One region of the Streptomyces sp. NPDC044063 genome, then DNA from elsewhere that is predicted to be linked to it. Evidence: riboswitches for the same ligand, from Rfam matches in the RefSeq annotation. Region 1 holds a riboswitch; each other region holds the start of a gene.
The links. Region 1 has a riboswitch for cobalamin ahead of AC07BS_RS31265 (cobalamin biosynthesis protein). Riboswitches for the same ligand answer to the same signal wherever they lie in the genome.
Positions count from the first base shown of each region.

Region 1 (6,558 bases):
CGCGGGTGGTGCCCAGGCCGTGGAGGGCGACGACCCAGGTGTCGCGGGCGGCGGGCACGAACCAGGCGGGCAGGTGGCCGAGCTCGCCGGGCACCAGGACGTCGGTGTGGGCGATGCCCAGCGCGTCGAGCGGGTCACCGGTGTGGAGGCCGGGCGTCAGCCAGACGTGGTCGCCCCGGGCCGGGCCGCCGTGGGCGATGTGCTCCAGGCTCCGCACGACGCACTGGTGGGGGTGGGAGACGTCGGCCACCACGTCCCCGACGACGGCGTGCAGCCCGCGCCCGGCCAGCCCGTAGGTGCCGCGGCGCAGGGTGGCGGGGGTGCGGGTGAGGGTGACGGTGCCGGGCCCGGTGTCGTGGACGGCGATCCGCGGCTCGCCCGGCGTCGGGTGACCGGGCCCGGTCCTCAGGGCGGCGTCGCCGGCGTACCGGCCGGCCGCCACCGCGGCCGCTCCGGCACCGATCAGAGTGGTGGCGGTCACCGCCGCCGCCTGGCGCAGGCCCATCACTCCCAGTGTGGGCTCGGGCCCCGGCTCGGGCCAGTGGGCGCGCCCGGGCCGGGTCCTCGCGCCGGCGGGCCGGGGTCGAACGCGCCGGGTCAGGCGGGCCGGGGTCCGCGCGCCGGGTCAGGCGGGCCGCTGCCCGTAGCCGCGCAGCTTGGCGGCCGTCGCGTCGAGGTCGGCGGGGGTGAGCAGGGCGGGCGCGAGGCCGGGGACGCCGGAGGCGGCGAGCCAGACCCCGCACATCCACTCCAGCTGGGCGGTGCGGTCGTAGGCCTGCTCCAGGGTGGCGCCGTGGGTGAGGGTGCCGTGGTTGCCCAGCAGGCAGCCGGTGCGGCCCTCCAGGGCGTCCAGGACGTGGCCGGCCAGCTCGTCGCTGCCGTAGAGGGCGTAGGGGGCCACCCGGACCGGCCCGCCGAGCGCCGCGGCCATGTAGTGGATCAGGGGGAGCTCGGTGACGAGGGTGGAGACGGCGGTGGCGTGCACCGCGTGGGTGTGCACGATCGCGGCGGCGTCGGTGGCGCGGTAGACGGCGAGGTGCATGGGCAGCTCGCTGGTGGGGGTCAGCTCGCCGATCACCTGACGGCCGGAGAGGTCGACGCCGGTGATGTCGCCGGGGCCGAGCCGGTCGTAGGGGACGCCGCTGGGAGTGACGAGCACCACGTCCCCGGCCCGGGCCGAGACGTTCCCGGAGGTGCCCACGACAAGTCCGTCGGTGGTGGTGCGGCGGGCGGTGGCCACCACCTCCGCCCAGACGCGCCTTGGGTCGTCGCCGGTTCCGGCGCTCGCGCGTGCGCTCCCGTGGATCTCTTCGTGCGGACTCATCGGTGCTCGCCTCCGGTTCGCGTCGGGGATCGATCCGATCCCGTTCACCTTCCGTTCACCCTGGATCCCTACGGTCGCCGCGTACTGACCATCGAGCTGATTGCCTGGGTGAATGGAAAACATCACGCTTCTCATCGGGATCGTGATCGTCACGGCCTTGGTGTTCGACTTTACGAACGGCTTCCACGACACGGCCAACGCCATGGCCACCACCATCTCCACCGGGGCCCTCAAGCCCAAGGTGGCCGTGGCCATGTCGGCCGTGCTCAACCTCGTCGGCGCGTTCCTGTCCGTGGAGGTCGCCAAGACGATCTCCGGCGGGATCATCGACGAGACCGCGGGCATCAGGCCGGAAGTGATCTTCGCCGGGCTCGTCGGCGCGATCGTCTGGAACCTGCTGACCTGGCTCGCGGGCCTCCCCTCCAGCTCCTCGCACGCCCTCTTCGGCGGTCTGATCGGCGCGACGGTCGTCGCCGTCGGCTTCGACGCGGTCAACACCGACAAGGTCGTGATGAAGGTCCTCATCCCGGCCGTCGCCGCGCCGCTGGTCGCCGGCATCGCCGCCTGGTGCGCGACCCGGCTCACCTACCGCCTCGCCCGGGGCCGCGACGAGCAGGAGACCGCCAAGGGCTACCGCGCCGGGCAGATCGCCTCGGCCGCCCTGGTCTCCCTCGCCCACGGCACCAACGACGCCCAGAAGACCATGGGTGTGATCACCCTCGCGCTGGTCGCCGGCGGCGTCATCGCCCCGCACTCCGACCCGCCCATGTGGGTCATCGTCTCCGCGGGCCTGGCCATCGCGCTCGGTACGTACCTCGGCGGCTGGCGCATCATCCAGACGCTCGGCAAGGGCCTGACCGACATCAAGCCCGCCCAGGGCTTCGCCGCCCAGACCGGCGCCGCGACCGTCATCCTCGCCTCCTCGCACATCGGCTTCGCGCTCTCCACCACCCAGGTCTGCTCCGGCTCGATCATGGGCGCCGGCCTCGGCCGCAAGGGCGGCGTGGTGCGCTGGTCGACCGCCGGCCGCATGGTCATGGCCTGGGGCCTGACCCTGCCCGCCGCGGGTCTGGTCGCCGGTGGCGCCGCCCTCCTCGCCGACCAGGGCGACTGGGGCGTGACCGCGGTCGCCGTCCTCGGCCTCGGCGTGTCCGGCGCGATCTGGCTGGCCTCGCGCCGCAAGCCGGTGACGCACGACAACGTCAACGACCTCAACCAGCCGCAGGGCGTGGACGCCGAGCCGCTCGAGCCCGCCGGTGTCATCACCGCCGCGCTCCAGGCCGTCGCCCCGCCGCCGGCCGGCCCCCTGGCCGCCGCCCCGGCGACCGCCTCCTCCGCCGCCCCCGCCGCCCCCGCCCCGGCGACGAGCTAAGGAACCAAGGAACCCCGTCATGCAGATCAACTGGGAAGCCCTCGGCCAGGTCTTCGGCGTCAGCCTCGTCGTGACCGTCGGACTCGTCGGCCTCTTCACCCTCGGCATCGTCGGCACCGCGCCCCGCAAGCCCCAGGAGCAGCCGGACGGCACCGTCGCCGCGCCCGTCGCTCCCAACGCACTCGCGCGCACCGGCGCGTACGCCTGCTTCGCGGCGTGCGCGGCGGCCGTCGGATACGGCATCTTCCTCATCGTCTCCTGAGCGCCCGGCGGCGCCCCCGGGCGCCGTCGACATCCACGCATACCTCCCCCACGGCCCGGGAAGGCCGCAGGTCAGCTGTGAGTTGACTGCCCTTCCCGGGCCGTGGTGGACTTCCGGAGCCAAACGGCGACAGCAGAGGAAGCCGGTGCGAATCCGGCGCGGTCCCGCCACTGTCACCGGGGAGCGTCCTCCACCGAGGGCCACGGCCCGCCCGCGGGCTGGAAGGCCGGAGCGACGCCGATCCGGGAGCCAGGAGACTCTGGTCGCCGGTCACGTCGAGCCAGGGCGCGGACCCTGAGTGAGGACACATCGCCATGCCCGGCCGCACACCCCCCGCCCCACGACGCACCCACCTCCGAGGCGCGACGGCGGTCTGAGCCGATGCGCGCCGACCACCTCGGCTTCGCGTGCGGTGCCGCGCTCGGCTTCACCGGCGACCTCCTGCTCGGCGACCCCCGCCGCGGCCACCCCGTGGCCGCCTTCGGACGCGCCGCGCACGCCGTCGAACAGCGCCTGTGGCGCGACCACCGCGGCGCCGGCGCCCTCCACACCCTGGTGTGCGCGGGCGGCACCATTGCCGGAGCCGCCCTGCTGACCCGCGCCGTACGCCCCTCCCGCGCCGCCCGCGTCGCCCTGACCGCCGCCACCACCTGGGCCGTGCTCGGCGGCACCTCGCTGGGGCGCGAGGCCCGCGCCGTCGGCGGGGCGCTCGCCGCCGGCGACCTCGCCGCCGCCCGCGCGCGGCTGCCCCACCTGTGCGGCCGCGACCCGCAGTCCCTGGACGAGCGGCAGATCGCGCGCGCCGTCGTGGAATCCGTCGCCGAGAACACCTCCGACGCCGTCGTGGGCGCGCTGGTGTGGGGCGCGCTCGGCGGCGTCCCCGGACTGGCCGGCTTCCGGGCGGTGAACACCCTGGACGCGATGGTGGGCCACAAGTCCCCCCGCTACCGCCGGTTCGGCTGGGCCTCCGCCCGCCTGGACGACGTCGCCGGCTGGCCCGGCGCCCGGCTCACCGCGGCCCTCGCCGTCCTCGCCGGCCCCGACCCGCGCGGCGCCCTGCGCGTCGCCCGCCGAGACGCCTCCCGCCACCCCAGCCCCAACGCCGGGCCGGTCGAGGCCGCCTTCGCCGGGGCCCTCGGGGTACGGCTGGGCGGCACCCTCGCCTACGCCGGTCGCGTCGAGCACCGCCCCGTCCTGGGCGCGGAGAACCGGCCGGTCGAGGTGGCGGACATCGAGCGCGCCGTCGCGCTCTCGCGCCGGGTCTCGGCGCTCGCCCTGACGACGGCATTGGTGACGAGGGCGGCCGTGGCGGCCGCGACAAGGAGGAGGCGGTGTCGGTGACGACCGGGAGGGGCGGGGGCCTGCTGGTGGCCGGCACCACCTCCGACGCGGGCAAGAGCGTGGTGACCGCCGGCATCTGCCGCTGGCTGGTCCGCAAGGGCGTCAAGGTCGCGCCCTTCAAGGCGCAGAACATGTCGCTCAACTCGTATGTGACGCGCGAGGGCGCGGAGATCGGGCGGGCCCAGGCCATGCAGGCCGCGGCCGCGCGCGTCGAGCCCAGCGCGCTGATGAACCCGGTGCTCCTCAAGCCCGGCGGGGACCGCAGCAGCCAGGTCGTCCTGATGGGCAGGCCGGTGGGTGAGCTCAGCGCGCGCGGCTACCACGCGGGCCGCCAGGAGCAGCTGTTCGACACGGTGACCGAGTGCCTGGAGGAGCTGCGGCGTACGCACGACGCGGTCGTCTGCGAGGGCGCGGGCAGCCCGGCGGAGATCAACCTGCGGCGCAGCGACATCGTCAACATGGGCCTCGCCCGGGCGGCCCGGCTGCCCGTGGTCGTCGTCGGCGACATCGACCGGGGCGGCGTCTTCGCCTCCTTCTTCGGCACCACGGCCCTGCTCTCGCCCGAGGACCAGGAACTGATAGCGGGTTACCTCGTCAACAAGTTCCGGGGTGACGTCACGCTCCTGGAGCCCGGCATGGAGATGCTGCGCGGGCTGACGGGCCGCCGGACGTACGGCGTGCTGCCGTTCGCCCACGGCCTGGGCATCGACGAGGAGGACGGCCTGCGCGTCTCGCTGCGCGGTGCCGTCCGCGAGTCGGTGGTGGCCCCGCCGCACGGCGCCGACATCCTGCGCGTGGCGGTGTGCGCGGTGCCCCTGATGTCCAACTTCACGGACGTGGACGCGCTGGCCGCCGAACCCGGCGTCGTGGTGCGGTTCGTCGACCGGCCCGAGGAGCTCGCCGACGCCGACCTGGCCGTCGTACCGGGCACCCGCGGCACGGTACGGGCCCTCGACTGGCTGCGCGAGCGCGGCCTGGCCGCCGCCCTCGCCCGGCGCGCGGCCGAGGGCCGGCCGGTGCTGGGCGTCTGCGGCGGCTTCCAGGTGCTCGGCGAGCGCATCGAGGACGAGGTGGAGTCCCGGGCCGGCGTGGTCGAGGGCCTCGGCCTGCTGCCGGTGCGCGTCCGCTTCGCGGCGGGGAAGACCCTCGCCCGGCCGGTCGGCGAGGCGCTGGGCGAGCGGGTCGAGGGGTACGAGATCCACCACGGCGTGGCGGACGTCCTGGGCGGCGACGAACCGTTCCTGGACGGCTGCCGGGTGGGCGCGGTCTGGGGCACCCACTGGCACGGCTCGCTGGAGAGCGACGGCTTCCGGCGGGCGTTCCTGCGGCGGGTGGCGAAGGCGGCGGGACGGGCCTTCGAGCCGGCCCCGGACACGTCGTTCGCGGCCCTGCGGGAGGAACAGCTGGACCGGCTGGGCGACCTGATCGAGGAACACGCGGACACGGACGCGCTGCTGCGGCTGATCGAGGACGGGGTGCCGGCCGGCGCCCCCTTCATACCGCCGGGGGCGCCGTGAGTACCCCTACCGGCCGTCGTCGTTCCCCCCAGGGAGGTAACCGCTGATGTCCTCGTCCACCTACCCCTTCACCGCGATCGTCGGTATGGACGACATGCGGCTGGGCCTGTTGCTCAACGCGATCTCGCCGGCCATCGGCGGAGTGCTCGTGCGGGGTGAGAAAGGCACGGCCAAGACCACCGCGGTCAGGAGCCTCGCCGCCCTGCTGCCCGAGGTCGTGACCGTCGCGGACTGCCGGTTCTCCTGCGACCCGGCGGCGCCGGACCCGCGGTGCCCGGACGGGCCGCACGCGGGCGGCGACCGGGCGGCGCGCCCCGCGCGCATGGTCGAGCTGCCCGTCGGCGCCTCCGAGGACCGGCTCGTCGGCGCGCTCGACATCGAGCGGGCGCTGGGCGAGGGCGTGAAGGCGTTCGAGCCCGGCCTGCTGGCCGCCGCGCACCGGGGCGTGCTCTACGTCGACGAGGTCAATCTGCTGGGCGACCACCTGGTCGACTCGCTGCTCGACGCGGCGGCGACCGGCGTCTCCTCCGTCGAGCGCGAGGGCGTCTCCGTCCGGCACGCCTCCCGCTTCCTCCTCGTCGGCACCATGAACCCCGAGGAGGGCGAGCTGCGCCCGCAGCTCCTCGACCGCTTCGGCCTGACCGTCGAGGTCGCGGCCTCGCGCGAGCCCGAGGAACGCGTCGAGGTCGTGCGCCGGCGCCTGGCCTTCGACGAGGACCCGGCGGGCTTCGCCGGCACGTGG
Region 1 is NZ_JBWKFM010000037.1:47,597-54,154, forward strand. Features, by position in the region: gene AC07BS_RS31245 (alpha/beta hydrolase) at 1-505, opposite strand, end outside; gene AC07BS_RS31250 (class II aldolase/adducin family protein) at 626-1,324, opposite strand; gene AC07BS_RS31255 (inorganic phosphate transporter) at 1,437-2,696, shown strand; gene AC07BS_RS31260 (hypothetical protein) at 2,716-2,958, shown strand; cobalamin riboswitch at 3,095-3,217, shown strand; gene AC07BS_RS31265 (cobalamin biosynthesis protein) at 3,340-4,299, shown strand; gene AC07BS_RS31270 (cobyric acid synthase) at 4,296-5,816, shown strand; gene AC07BS_RS31275 (putative cobaltochelatase) at 5,863-6,558, shown strand, end outside.

Region 2 (6,558 bases), on a different contig from region 1:
ACGGGCCGCCCGGGGACGAGGGCTTGCGCGTGCCCGGCGTGACCGCGGGCGGCCGCGGGCTCGTCCCGGACGGGGACGACGACCCGGAGGAGCCCGAGGAGGAGCCGGAGGAGCCCGGGGACGACGGCGACGACGGGGACGAGGAGGAGGGGGACGACGGGGAGGCGGAGGACGTCGACGCGTCCGTGGGCGTGCCGGTGGACGGCGGCGCGGGCGTCGGCGTCGGGACGGTGACCGGCGAGGAGTCCTTCGCGCCGTCCGTGCCGGCCGGGCGCTCGAAGCCCGTCCCCGGCTTGGCGGGGTCGGCCAGCGTGATCTTCCGCATCGGTCCGTCGTCCTTGTCCCGGGCCACGACGACGGTGACCTGCGCGGTGACGAAGCCCTCCCAGCGGGCGCCCTTGTAGCTGGAGGCCTTGCGGTCGACGTTGCCCGGATCCTGGAGCGGGTTCCCGCAGTTGCACTTGACCGCCGGCTGGCCGTACTCGTCGACCAGCACGGCGATGCCCGCCTGGAGGACGGAGAGGTAGGCCACCGTCTTCCCGTCGCCCTGGTAGTTGTGGTTGCGCACCAGGGTGTCGCGCAGCAGCACCACCGACGTCAGGCTCTCGACGTGCTCCCTGAGCCGCTCGTAGACGATGCCCCGGGCCTCCGCCCAGGCCCGCGCCTTGACCTGGTCGCGCGCGAGGTCCGTCAGCAGCTGGGTCTTGTCGCACCGGGAGGCCGCCCGGGTCCCGCCGAACGCGCCCCGGGCGTCGCCCCGCGTCGTGTCCCCGGCCTGGGCGACGGGTTTGACGTTCGTGAGGTCGGTGCCGGGCGCGCGCAGGAACGCGTTCGACGCGATCACCCCGGCCGGCTCCAGCGCGATGTCCTTCTGCGCCTTCGGCCCGTCGTCCTTCCCGCACCCCACCAGGCCCACGCTGCCGAGCAGCCCGGACGCGACCAGCAACGCGACGACACGTATCCGTTTCACAGCGATTCCCCCACAGCGGTCTCGGCTAGCACGAGCTGACCCAGTTGCCCGGGCAGGTCATGGTGGGCGCGGGCGTGCGGTCCGCCGGCGTTGCGGCCGGCGTCTCCTCGGGTGTGCGGGCGGGGGTGCCGGCCGGGTCCGCGCTCGCCCCGGCGCTCGCGGCCCCGGAGGGCCCGGCGGTGGGGCCCGCCGTGGGCGTGGTGTCCCCGCCGGGCGTCTTCCCCGAGCCGCCCCCGCCGCCCCCGCCGCGCAGGGCGATCAGCGCGACGGTCCCGCCCAGGACGAGCACCAGCGCCAGCACGGCGCCCACGATCAGCCACGCCCGCCCCTCCCCGTCCGGGGGCAGGGGTACGGTCCCGGGCACCGGGCCGGGCCGCGCCCCCGGGCCCGTACCGCCGCCGTCCGTCCCGGAGGTGCCGGGGGGTGCCGGGCGCCCGGGATCGGGCAGCAGCACGGCGGGCCCGTACCCCGGCGGAGGCGTACCGGCGGCCGCGCCGGGCAGGGACCCCGACCCTGATCCCGGCCCCGGCCCCGAACCCGAACCTGACCCCGGCCCCGAACCCGCCCCCGAGCCCGACGCCCACCCCGGCACCGACGGTCCCGACGAGCCCGACGGTCCCGGCGAAGATGGTGCGGCCGGTGACGACGAAGGCCCCGACGGCGCCCCCGACGGCGCCCCCGACGGCCCCGACGGTCGCGTCACCGGCCTGGGCAGCGACGCCGGCACCGTACTGAGCGCCGTCGGCACGTACCCCGCGACCGGGACCTCGGTGAGGCGTCCCTCCGCCACGGCCGTCAGCAGCTGTTCGGCCTCGGCCGAGCCCATCCGGGTGCGCGGGTCCTTGCGCAGCAGCCCCTCCAGCAGCGGGGCCAGCGGCCCGGCGTTCCGCGGCGGGGGAGGGGGTTCGTCGACCACGGCCCGCAGCGTGCTGAGCGCGTCGCCGCGCCGGAAGGGCGACACCGCCTCGACCGAGACGTACAGCATGGCGCCCAGGGACCACAGGTCGGAGGGGATGCCGGGACGGCGGCCCGTGGCCCGCTCGGGGGCCAGGTACTCGGCCGAGCCCACCAGGTCGCCGGTGCGGGTCAGGGTGTGCGCGCCCTCGACCAGGGCGATGCCGAAGTCGGTGAGCACCACCCGGCCGCCGGCCTCCAGCAGGACGTTCGCGGGCTTGACGTCGCGGTGCAGCACCCCGACCGCGTGGGCGGCCCGGAGCGCCTGGAGGACGAGCCCCCCGATGCGGGCGGCCTCCTGGGGCCGGAGCGGGCCCTCCTCCGCCAGTACGTCGGCGAGGGAGCGCCCGCGCACGTACTCCATCACGATCCAGGGGCGGCCCCGCTCCTCCACCACGTCGTGCACGGTGATGACGTTGTCGTGGCGGATCCTGGCCGCCGCCCGGGCCTCCTGCTTCAGCCGCTGGTAGAGGATCCTGACGGAGTCCTCGCCCAGGTGCTCCGGGGCCAGCACCTCCTTGACCGCGACCTCGCGGTCGAGCACCTGGTCGTAGGCGAGCCAGACCACGCCCATGCCGCCGCGGCCGAGCCGTTCGACGAGCCGGTACCGTCCGGCCAGCGGCCCGTCCCCTCGTTCCGCGTCCATGCCGTACGCCCCCCTTCCCGTACGTACGGCACACCGGGCCGTGCGCGTTCGGGCCACACTGGCTGGGACGTGGGGGTGGGCCATCCCGTTCCCGGCCGGAGGTAAAAGCCGGGTAGGGCTCTCAGCGGCGGGCGGCGAGCTCCTTGTCGAGCCAGCGCAGCACCACGGGGTACTCGTCGCGCCACGTCACGAAGTTGTGGCCGCCCTCCTCGCGGACCAGCTTCTCGATCTTCGTCGGGGCCTTGCCCTTGCCCGCGAACCTGGCCATCTGCGCGGCGTACTTCTCCTCGCCCTTCTCGCTGGCGGCCAGCAGCAGGGAGACGGGCGGCGGGGGCATGTGCTCCAGGCGCCAGGTCAGGTCGGACTCGTTCCTGATCTGCTTGCTGCCGGCGTAGAGGTCGCCGGTGTCGCCGTCCTGGCGGGCGTAGAGGTCGGTGGAGAGGCCGGCGGCGGCGCCGTAGCGGGACGGGTTGGTCATGGCCATCTTCAACGCGCAGTAGCCGCCGGTGGAGTTGCCCACCGCGCCCCAGGAGCCACGGGTGTTGTCGACGCGGTAGACGTCGTTGACGGCGACGGGGACGTCCTCGGTGAAGAAGGTCAGCGCCTGCGGACCGCCGGGCACGTCCGTGCAGTTGGTGTCGCGGTCGGCCACCACCGAGGGGCGCAGCATGAGCACGATGGTCGGTCTCATCTCCTTGCGCGTCATGGCGGTGGAGGCGGCCTGCGGGACCTTGGCCTTGGTGATCAGGTTGCGGGACTGGCCGGGCTGCCCGGTGATCGACACGATCACGGGGAAGGTGTCCTTCTCGTGCTCCTTCCGGAAGTACTCGGGCGGGAGGTAGGCGTAGCCCTCCATGGCCAGCCCGGTCACCGGGCCGAGGATCTCGATGCGGTCGACCTGCCCGGCCTTCGCCCTGGGACCCAGGCCGACGGGTTCCTGGCCCTTGACGGTCAGGGCCGGCGGCCGTTTCGTGCTGCCCGAGCCGGGCCGCAGCGCCTGCTTCCGGGAGTTCTGGCCGAAGAGCTCCTTCCAGGTGGAGTAGAAGCCGAACTCGCTGTTCGCGGCGACGAGCAGGACGGCCAGGACGGTGACCTGGCAGACGACCAGCATGCCGAGCCGGGCGGCGAACGCCAGGGGGCCCTTCCGTGCCGCCCGTGGCCACAGCCACAGCACCAGACCGGCCACCGCGACGGCCACGACCACCAGGACGATCAGGAAGGTGGGGGAGGTGAGCTCCACGGTTGTCGTTCCTCTCCTCGAGGGGGATTCTCCTGATGTGAGAGGGATTGCAACCGATCAAGGTTTCCGACGGGGGCATGAATTCTCGTTCGGCGGTCCCGCTGAAGATCCTGGAGGTCTAGGCTGGGGTACGCAGTCGGTTCGCCCCGTCCGCCAGGCGGGAGCGTCGCAAGAGGGAACCCGGTGCGATTCCGGGACTGCCCCGCAGCGGTGAGTGGGAACGACCGCCGTCATCAGCACTGGGCCCGCCGGCCCGGGAAGCGACGGCCAGTAGGTGCCCGTCCGTCCCCGACGGACGCGGCGCGCCCGCGAGTCCGAATACCTGCCGCTGCCCGCGTGCGACCGCACGCGGCGGTCTCGATGGCCTCGTGGGCGGGCCGACGGGTACGGGCAGGCAGGCGCACCGCGCGGCCGTGCCCCGCCTCGCCGTTCCTTCGCGCCCCCGCCGGTCACCGGGATCGTTCCGCGACTCGCGAAGGAGAGTTCCGTGGCAATCGACCGTCCCCATGACCCCGCGCGGCCCCCGCACCCCGCCCCGCGCTCCCTGGCCACCGTCCACGGCTATCCCCGGCAGGGCCCCGGCCGGGAGCTCAAGAAGGCCGTCGAGGGCTACTGGGCGGGCCGCGTCACCGCCGAGGCCCTGCACCGCACCGCCGCCGGCCTGCGCCGCGAGGCCTGGCGCGCGCTCGCCGACGCCGGCGTCCACGAGGTGCCCACCGGCGACTTCTCGCTCTACGACCACGTCCTGGACACCACCGTCATGGTGGGCGCCGTCCCCGAGCGCCACCGCGCCCTGGTCGAACGGGACGCCCTCGACGGCTACTTCGCCATGGCCCGGGGCACCCAGGAGGTGCCGCCCCTGGAGATGACCAAGTGGTTCGACACCAACTACCACTACCTCGTGCCCGAACTGGGCCCCGGTACGGTCTTCACCGCCGACCCGGCCAAGCCCGTCGGCGAACTCCGCGAGGCCCTGGCGGCGGGCCACGCGGCGCGGCCCGTGCTCGTCGGCCCGGTCACCTACCTCCTGCTGGCCAAGCCCGCCCCCGGCACCGCGCCCGGCTTCGAGCCGCTCACCCTCCTGGACCGGCTGCTGCCCGTCTACGCGGACGTGCTCGCCGACCTGCGCGCCGCCGGCGCCGAGTGGGTCCAGCTCGACGAGCCCGCGCTGGTCCAGGACCAGCCCCCGGCCGTCCTCGCCGCCGCCGCCCGCGCCTACCGCGACCTGGGCGCCCTCACCGACCGCCCCAAGCTGCTCGTCGCCTCCTACTTCGACCGGCTCGGCGAGGCCCTGCCGGTGCTGGCCAAGGCGCCCGTCGAGGGCCTGGCCCTGGACCTCACCGGACCCGCGGCCGCCAACCTCGCCGACCTCGCGGCCGCCGGCGGCCTGCCGGGCAAGCGCCTGATCGCCGGCGTCGTCGACGGCCGCAACGTCTGGATCAACGACCTGGAGCGGTCGCTGGCCACCCTCGCCACCCTGCTCGGCCTCGCCGACCGGGTCGACGTCGCCCCCTCCTGCTCCCTGCTGCACGTCCCCCTGGACGCGGCGGCCGAACGCGACATCGACCCGCAGGTCGCCCGCTGGCTCGCCTTCGCCCGGCAGAAGACCGACGAGGTGGTCACCCTCGCCCGCGGCCTGACCGAGGGCAGCGACACCATCGCTCCGCGGCTCGCCGCCAACCGCTCGGCCCGCGCCTCCCGCGCCGCCTCCGCGCTCACCCGCGACCCGGCCGTCCGCTCCCGCGCGGCCGCCGTCACCCCGGGCGACACCCGCCGGCCCCAGCCCTACGCCGAACGCTCCGCGGCCCAGCGCGCCCGGCTGAACCTGCCGCTGCTGCCCACCACCACCATCGGTTCCTTCCCGCAGACGACCGAGCTGCGCACCGCCCGCGCCGACCTGCGCGCCGGCCGGATCGACGCCGCCGCGTACGACGAGCGGATCGCGGCCGAGATCCGCGAGGTCGTGGCCTTCCAGGAGAAGACCGGGCTCGACGTCCTCGTGCACGGCGAGCCCGAACGCAACGACATGGTCCAGTACTTCGCCGAACGGCTCACCGGCTATCTGGCCACCCGGCACGGCTGGGTGCAGTCCTACGGCACCCGGTACGTCCGGCCCCCGGTCCTCGCCGGCGACATCTCCCGGCCCGAGCCCATGACCGTCGCCTGGACCTCCTACGCCCAGGAGCTCACCGACCGGCCGGTCAAGGGCATGCTCACCGGCCCCGTCACCATGCTCGCCTGGTCCTTCGTCCGCGACGACCAGCCGCTCGCCGACACCGCCCGGCAGGTCGCCCTCGCCCTGCGCGACGAGGTCGCCGACCTGGAGGCCGCCGGGACCGCCGTCATCCAGGTCGACGAGCCCGCGCTGCGCGAGACGCTGCCGCTGCGCGCCGCCGACCGGGACGCCTACCTGGGGTGGGCCACCGAGGCGTTCCGGCTGGCCACGTCCGGCGTCCGCGCGGACACCCAGATCCATACCCATATGTGCTACGCCGAGTTCGGCGAGATCATCGCCGCCATCGAGGAGCTGGACGCCGACGTCATCAGCCTGGAGGCCGCCCGCTCGCACATGCGGGTCGCGGACGAACTCGCCGCCACCGGCTACGGGCACGAGGTCGGGCCCGGCGTCTACGACATCCACTCCCCGCGCGTCCCGGACGCCGGCGAGGTGGCCGCGCTGCTGCGCAAGGGTCTGTCGGCGATCCCGCCGGAGCGGCTGTGGGTCAACCCCGACTGCGGGCTGAAGAC
Region 2 is NZ_JBWKFM010000004.1:134,792-141,349, forward strand. Features, by position in the region: gene AC07BS_RS07440 (DUF6777 domain-containing protein) at 1-970, opposite strand, end outside; gene AC07BS_RS07445 (serine/threonine-protein kinase) at 996-2,570, opposite strand; gene AC07BS_RS07450 (alpha/beta hydrolase) at 2,692-3,810, opposite strand; cobalamin riboswitch at 3,930-4,154, shown strand; gene metE (5-methyltetrahydropteroyltriglutamate--homocysteine S-methyltransferase) at 4,298-6,558, shown strand, end outside.
Region 2: another riboswitch for cobalamin. It lies ahead of metE (5-methyltetrahydropteroyltriglutamate--homocysteine S-methyltransferase); the one in region 1 lies ahead of AC07BS_RS31265 (cobalamin biosynthesis protein).

Region 3 (6,558 bases), on a different contig from region 1:
TAGCGGTCGTAGAAGTCCGGGTACCGCATGGGGCGCAGCGTCAGCTCGAAGCCGGGGTCGAGCAGGTTCTTCTGGCGTTCGGTGGACATTACTGGCAAGCCTCGCAGGACTCGGGGTTCTCAAGGGAGCAGGCGATGGCGTCCGCGTCGGGCGCGGCCTGCTGCACCGGGATCGTGGCGGGGGCGGCCGCACCGCCGGACGCCGCGCGGGCGATCCGGGTGGCCGGGCGGGAGCGCAGGTAGTACGTCGTCTTGATGCCCTGCTTCCAGGCGTACGCGTACATCGAGCTGAGCTTGCCGATGGTGGGCGAGGCCATGAAGAGGTTCAGCGACTGGCTCTGGTCGAGGTACGGCGTACGGGCCGCGGCCATGTCGATCAGGGCGCGCTGCGGGATCTCCCAGGCGGTGCGGTACAGGTCGCGGACCTCCTGCGGGATCCACTTCATGTCCTGGATCGAACCGTTGGCGTCGGTCATGGCGTCACGGGTGGTGCGGTCCCACACGCCGAGCTTCTTGAGGTCGTCCACCAGGTAGGTGTTGACCTGAAGGAACTCGCCCGAGAGCGTCTCGCGCTTGAACAGGTTGGACACCTGCGGCTCGATGCACTCGTAGACGCCCGCGATGGACGCGATGGTGGCCGTCGGGGCGATCGCCAGCAGCAGCGAGTTGCGCATGCCGACCGCGGCGATCCGGGCGCGCAGCGCCTCCCAGCGGTCCTCCCACGCCGCGACGGCGTTGGGGTAGTGGTCCGGGTGCAGCACACCGCGGGCGGTGCGGGTCGCCTCCCAGGCCGGGTGCGGGCCGTGGCGCTCGGCGAGGTCGGCGGAGGCCTCGTACGCCGCGAGCATGATCCGCTCGGAGATCTTGGTGGAAAGGGCCTTCGCCTCGGCCGAGTCGAAGGGCAGGCGCAGGCGGAAGAAGACGTCCTGCAGGCCCATCAGGCCCAGGCCCACCGGGCGCCAGCGGCTGTTGGAGCTGCCGGCCTGCTCGGTCGGGTAGAAGTTGATGTCCACGACGCGGTCGAGGAAGGTGACGGCCGTGCGGACCGTGCGGTCCAGCTTCGCCCAGTCCATCTCGCCGTCGGCGCCCAGGTGCTGCGCCAGGTTGACGGAGCCCAGGTTGCAGACCGCGGTCTCGCCGTCGTTCGTGACCTCGAGGATCTCGGTGCAGAGGTTCGAGGAGTGGACGACCGCGCCCTTCTCCGCCGTCTGGTTGGCGGTGCGGTTGGCGGCGTCCTTGAAGGTCATCCAGCCGTTGCCGGTCTGCGCGAGGGTGCGCATCATGCGGGCGTAGAGCACCCGGGCCGGGATGGTCTTGACGGCCTTGCCCGCGGCCTCGTAGGCGCGGTAGGCGGCGTCGAACTCGTCGCCGTAGAGGTCCACCAGGTCCGGCGTGTCGGCGGGGGAGAACAGCGACCAGTCGGCGTCGGTCTCCACACGGCGCATGAACTCGTCCGGGATCCAGTGCGCGATGTTGAGGTTGTGGGTGCGGCGGGCCTCCTCACCGGTGTTGTCGCGGAGCTCCAGGAACTCCTCGATGTCGGCGTGCCAGGTCTCCAGGTAGACGCAGGCCGCGCCCTTGCGGCGGCCGCCCTGGTTGACCGCGGCGACGGAGGCGTCGAGGGTGCGCAGGAACGGCACGATGCCGTTGGAGTGGCCGTTGGTGCCCCGGATCAGCGAGCCGCGGGAGCGGATGCGCGAGTAGGACAGGCCGATGCCGCCCGCGTGCTTCGACAGGCGCGCCACCTGGTGGTAGCGGTCGTAGATCGAGTCCAGCTCGTCCAGCGGCGAGTCCAGCAGGTAGCAGGACGACATCTGCGGGTGGCGGGTGCCGGAGTTGAAGAGCGTGGGGGAGGAGGGCAGGTAGGAGAGCGTGCTGGTGAGCCCGTAGAGCTCGGCGACGTCGTCCAGGGCCCGGGTGGAGTGGTCCTCGGCCAGGCCGCAGGCCACGCGCAGCAGGAAGTGCTGCGGGGTCTCGATCACGTTGCGGGTGATCGGGTGGCGCAGCAGGTAGCGGCTGTGCAGGGTGCGCAGACCGAAGTAGCCGAAGCGGTCGTCGGCGCCGTCGATCAGCGCCTTCTCGACCAGTGCGTCCAGGCGCTCGGCGTGCTCCTCGACGAACGCGGCGGTCTCGTCCGCGATCAGGCCCTCGCGGTGGCCGACGGCGACCGAGGCGGAGAAGGAGGTGGCACCCTCGCCGGCCGCCTCGTCGGCGATGGCGCGGGTGAGCAGCCGGGCGGCGAGCCGGGAGTACTCCGGCTCCTCGGCGATCAGACCGGCGGCGGCCTCGGTGGCGAGGGAGCGCAGCTCCGCCTCGTCCGAGGCGGCGCTGCGGCCGCGCAGCGCGGCGGCGGCGACCTTGCCAGGGTCGGTGGCGGGAAGGTCGGCGGTGAGGTCGGTCAGGGTGCGCAGCAGCGCGGTCCCCGGACCGGCGGTCGCTTCCGCGTTCTCTGAGACCGGATCGGCGGGCGCGATGGTCACGTGTGGCTCTCCCTCGCTCGGCTGGGTGGGCCGGGCGGGAGCGCGCGACGGTCGCGTACGGGCATGCCGCTTGCACCAGGGCATGCCACGTAGGCGTCCGTCGGCCCAACCCGCGAGGCCCGGACGAATTCAATGCCCATAGCCGAGCCCAGGGCAGGCTCGGTGGAGGGCTTGCTGTCGGCAGGTCCTCGGACTTCAGGTGCGCTGGGTATATGCGCACACATACACCGTTGCGGGACAGTTCCGGATTTCCACCGGATTCCCCTGCGACGACAGCGGAGACGAGCATACATCTAGTGCCGCCCCTCGTACGCGCCCCCACATGTTGTGTCGTCCCGTCATGGAGTGGTTGCGGAATGTGCTATCGGGGTGGCCTGGCGGGCCCATGGGAAAGGGCCGCCACGCCCCCTGGACGGGGGTGTGACGGCCCTGTGGGACCGGGTCGGGTCAGTGGCCTCCGGGGGCTCCCACGGTGGCCGGGGGGAGGTCCGTACGGACGCCCGGGTCGCCGGCGTCGGCGGTGTAGTCGGAGGGGCTGGTCTCGTCCAGGCCCTCGGGTGCCTTCAGGGCCCGGAGGACGACCGTCGCCACGATGACGACGATCACATTGAGGACGAACGCGGTGAGGCCGATGTAGCCCTTCTCCCCGATGAGGGGGATGAGGTTGGTGTTCCCGAAGTGGGACTGGGTGGCGCTCGGCGTCTCGTACGCCCGCCAGGTGCCGTAGATCATTCCGGCCGCCCAGCCGGCCAGCAGCGCCCAGCGGTGGAACCAGCGGGTGAAGAGTCCGCCGACGAGGGCGGGCACGGTCTGCAGGATCCAGATGCCGCCGAGCAGCTGGAAGTTGATGGCGACCGTTTTGTCCATGGTGAGGACGAAAGCGAGCGCTCCGACCTTGACGAGCAGGGAGGCGAGCTTCGACACCTTCGCCTCGTGTTCGGGCGAGGCGTCCGGTTTGATGAAGTCCTTGTAGATGTTGCGGGTGAACAGATTCGCGGCCGCGATCGACATGATCGCCGCCGGGACGAGCGCCCCGATGCCGATCGCGGCGAAGGCGACGCCCGTGAACCAGTCAGGGAACATGTCCTCGAAGAGCTGAGGGATGGCCAGTTGCCCGTTCTTGACCTTCACCCCGGCGGCGAGCGCCATGAAGCCGAGCATCGCCAGCAGTCCCAGCATCAGGGAGTACAGGGGGAGGATCGTGGTGTTGCGGCGGATCACGTTGCGGCTCTTGCCGGAGAGCACCGCCGTGACCGAGTGCGGGTAGAGGAAGAGGGCCATCGCGGAGCCCAGCGCGAGGGTCGCGTACGCCCACTGCGCCTGCGGTCCGGTGACGAGCGAGCCGCGCGGTTTGCCGGTCGCCGGATTCTCGACCGCGAACGCCTGGCCGGCCTTGTGGAAGATCTCGCCGAAGCCGCCCAGCCGGATCGGGATGTAGATGACCGCGACGATGATCACTATGTAGATCAGCGCGTCCTTGACGAACGCGATCAGCGCCGGCGCCCGCAGCCCGGAGGAGTAGGTGTAGGCCGCGAGCACGCCGAAGGCGATCAGCAGGGGCAGGTCCTTCACGAACCAGTTGGTGTTCTCGCCGCCGCCGACCCCCAGCACGTCCAGGACGGCCTGGATGCCGACCAGCTGGAGGGCTATGTACGGCATGGTGGCGAGGATGCCGGTCAGGGCGAGCACCAGGGACAGGGTCTTGGAACCGAACCGCCCCCGGACGAAGTCCGACGAGGTGATGTACCCGTGCTTGTGCGCCACCGACCACAGGCGGGGCAGGAAGGTGAAGACGAGCGGGTAGCAGAGGATCGTGTAGGGCACCGCGAAGAAGCCCGCGGCGCCGCCCGCGTAGATGGCCGCCGGGACGGCCACGAAGGTGTACGCGGTGTACAGGTCGCCGCCGAGCAGGAACCAGGTGACCCAGGTGCCGAACGAGCGCCCGCCCAGTCCCCATTCGTCGAGACTGTCCGCGTTCTCCGCCCGGCGCCACTTCGACGCCATGAAGCCCATGACCGTCACGGCCAGGAAGAAGAACACGAACACGGCGAGTGCCACGCCGTTCACGCCGTCCTTCATCGCCCCTCACCTCCCCGGCGCGCACGCTCGTGCCGGCGGACGATGACGTAGGCGATCACCGTCAGCAGGGTCGAGACGGGCACCCACAGCATCTGGTACCAGTAGAAGAACGGAATGCCGGCGACGGTGGGTGTGACCCGGGAATAGGAGCCGACCCACAGCATGGCCGCGAAGGGTAACGCCAGGCACACCCCGGCGATGATCAGCGGCACGGTCACGACCGGCCTGCGGGAGCCCTCTGCGGGCCGCTCGGGTGGTTCCGACATGCGGTGATCTCCGTTCCCCTGTGCGTACGCATGCGTAATGCGCTGGAATCTAGGGGAGGCGCCCTCCGGACGTCACCCCCTATCCGCATATCGGAACGGCAATGCCGACGGTCCGTCAGGTTGCCGCGAGAGGAAGCGGAATGGGGTCATATCAAAGGGAAGTAAAGAGTCCGTTTGGCGGCTGAGGCGCGTGTGTGCCGCGTCACGGTGGTGAATGCCGCAGTGTGCGCCCCAAGTACCCAACCGCGAGCCCTATTTGATGAAATATTTACCTGTCATCGAAGGGTAACGTGCAGGTAAAGTGACTGTCTCGTCCGCCGGGCACCCTTGGTCGCACGGCGGCCGGCGTGCCCATGCTCCGGCACGCCGACACCCGTAATGCTGACTTGAACACACCGCGCCCCGAACGGGGAACCCATGGGGCGCAGGAGGCAGGCCAACATGAAGTCGCTCATCGACAACGCCCGATCGTTCGCAACGCACGTGGCCGAGAACGCCGAGAGCTTCCGGGCTTTCGAAGCCGGTCAGTCGCCGGAGACCCTGTTCATCACCTGCTCCGACTCGCGCGTCGTGCCCTCGCTCATCACCGGAGCGCGCCCGGGCGAACTCTTCGAGCTCCGTACCGCGGGCAATATCGTCCCCGTGTACCGCAGCGACCACCCCGCGGGTGAGACCGCGACCATCGAGTACGCGGTCCGCGTCCTGGGTGTCCGCGACATCGTCGTCTGCGGGCACTCCCACTGCGGCGCCGTGAGCGCCGTCGCCCGGGGGGACGACCTCTCCTCCGCACCCGCCGTCCAGGGCTGGCTCGACCACGCCGTGCCGGCCGACGCCCACACCCGCACCGCCGGCGCGGACTCGCCCGACATGGCCGACGCCGTCCAGGCCCACGCCGTCGCCCAGTTGAGGGCCCTCCGCGACTACCCCTGCGTCCGTGAACGCCTCGCGGAGGGGCTCCTCTCCCTCCACGCCTGGTACTACGAGGTGCACACCGGCACGGTCACCGTGCACCGGCCCGAGCACGGCCACGGTCCGTTCGGACCCCTGTGAACCGCCCGGTACCGCGACCCGAGGGACCCTCACCCATGTTCTCCATCACCAAACCCGGTGTCCTGCGCCAGGACGCCCTCGCCTCGCTCGTCGTCTTCCTCGTGGCCCTGCCGTTGTGCGTCGGCGTGGCCGTGGCGTCCGGGGTGCCCGCCGAACTCGGCCTGATCACCGGCATAGTCGGCGGTCTCGTCGTCGGTGCCATGCCCGGCAGCACCTTCCAGGTCAGCGGCCCCGCCGCCGGCCTGACGGTGCTGGTCTTCGAAGCCGTACGGGAGTTCGGCCTGGGCATGCTCGGCGCCATCGTCCTGGTCACCGGCCTCCTCCAACTCGCCCTGGGGGCCCTGCGCTTCGGCCGGTGGTTCCGGGCGATCTCGGTGGCCGTCGTCCAGGGCATGCTCGCCGGCATCGGGCTCGTCCTCCTCTTCGGCCAGCTCTACACCATGGCCGGGGTCAAGCAGCCCCGGTCGGGCGTCGAGAAGATAGCGGGCGTCCCGGGGCTCGTCATGGACATCGCCACCGACAGCGGCGTCCTGACCTCCTTCGCGGTCGGCGCCGGCACCATCGCCGTGCTCGTTCTGTGGAAGAAGCTGCCGGGCCGGGCCCAGCTGGTGCCCGCGCCGCTCGTCGCCGTCGCGCTGGCCACGGCCGTCACCGCGGCCGGCGGCCTGGACATCGCCAATGTGG
Region 3 is NZ_JBWKFM010000011.1:36,018-42,575, forward strand. Features, by position in the region: gene AC07BS_RS15675 (ribonucleotide-diphosphate reductase subunit beta) at 1-89, opposite strand, end outside; gene AC07BS_RS15680 (ribonucleoside-diphosphate reductase subunit alpha) at 89-2,479, opposite strand; adenosylcobalamin-variant (AdoCbl-variant) riboswitch at 2,654-2,755, opposite strand; gene mctP (monocarboxylate uptake permease MctP) at 2,927-4,558, opposite strand; gene AC07BS_RS15690 (DUF3311 domain-containing protein) at 4,555-4,824, opposite strand; gene AC07BS_RS15695 (carbonic anhydrase) at 5,266-5,874, shown strand; gene AC07BS_RS15700 (SulP family inorganic anion transporter) at 5,910-6,558, shown strand, end outside.
Region 3: another riboswitch for cobalamin. It lies ahead of AC07BS_RS15680 (ribonucleoside-diphosphate reductase subunit alpha); the one in region 1 lies ahead of AC07BS_RS31265 (cobalamin biosynthesis protein).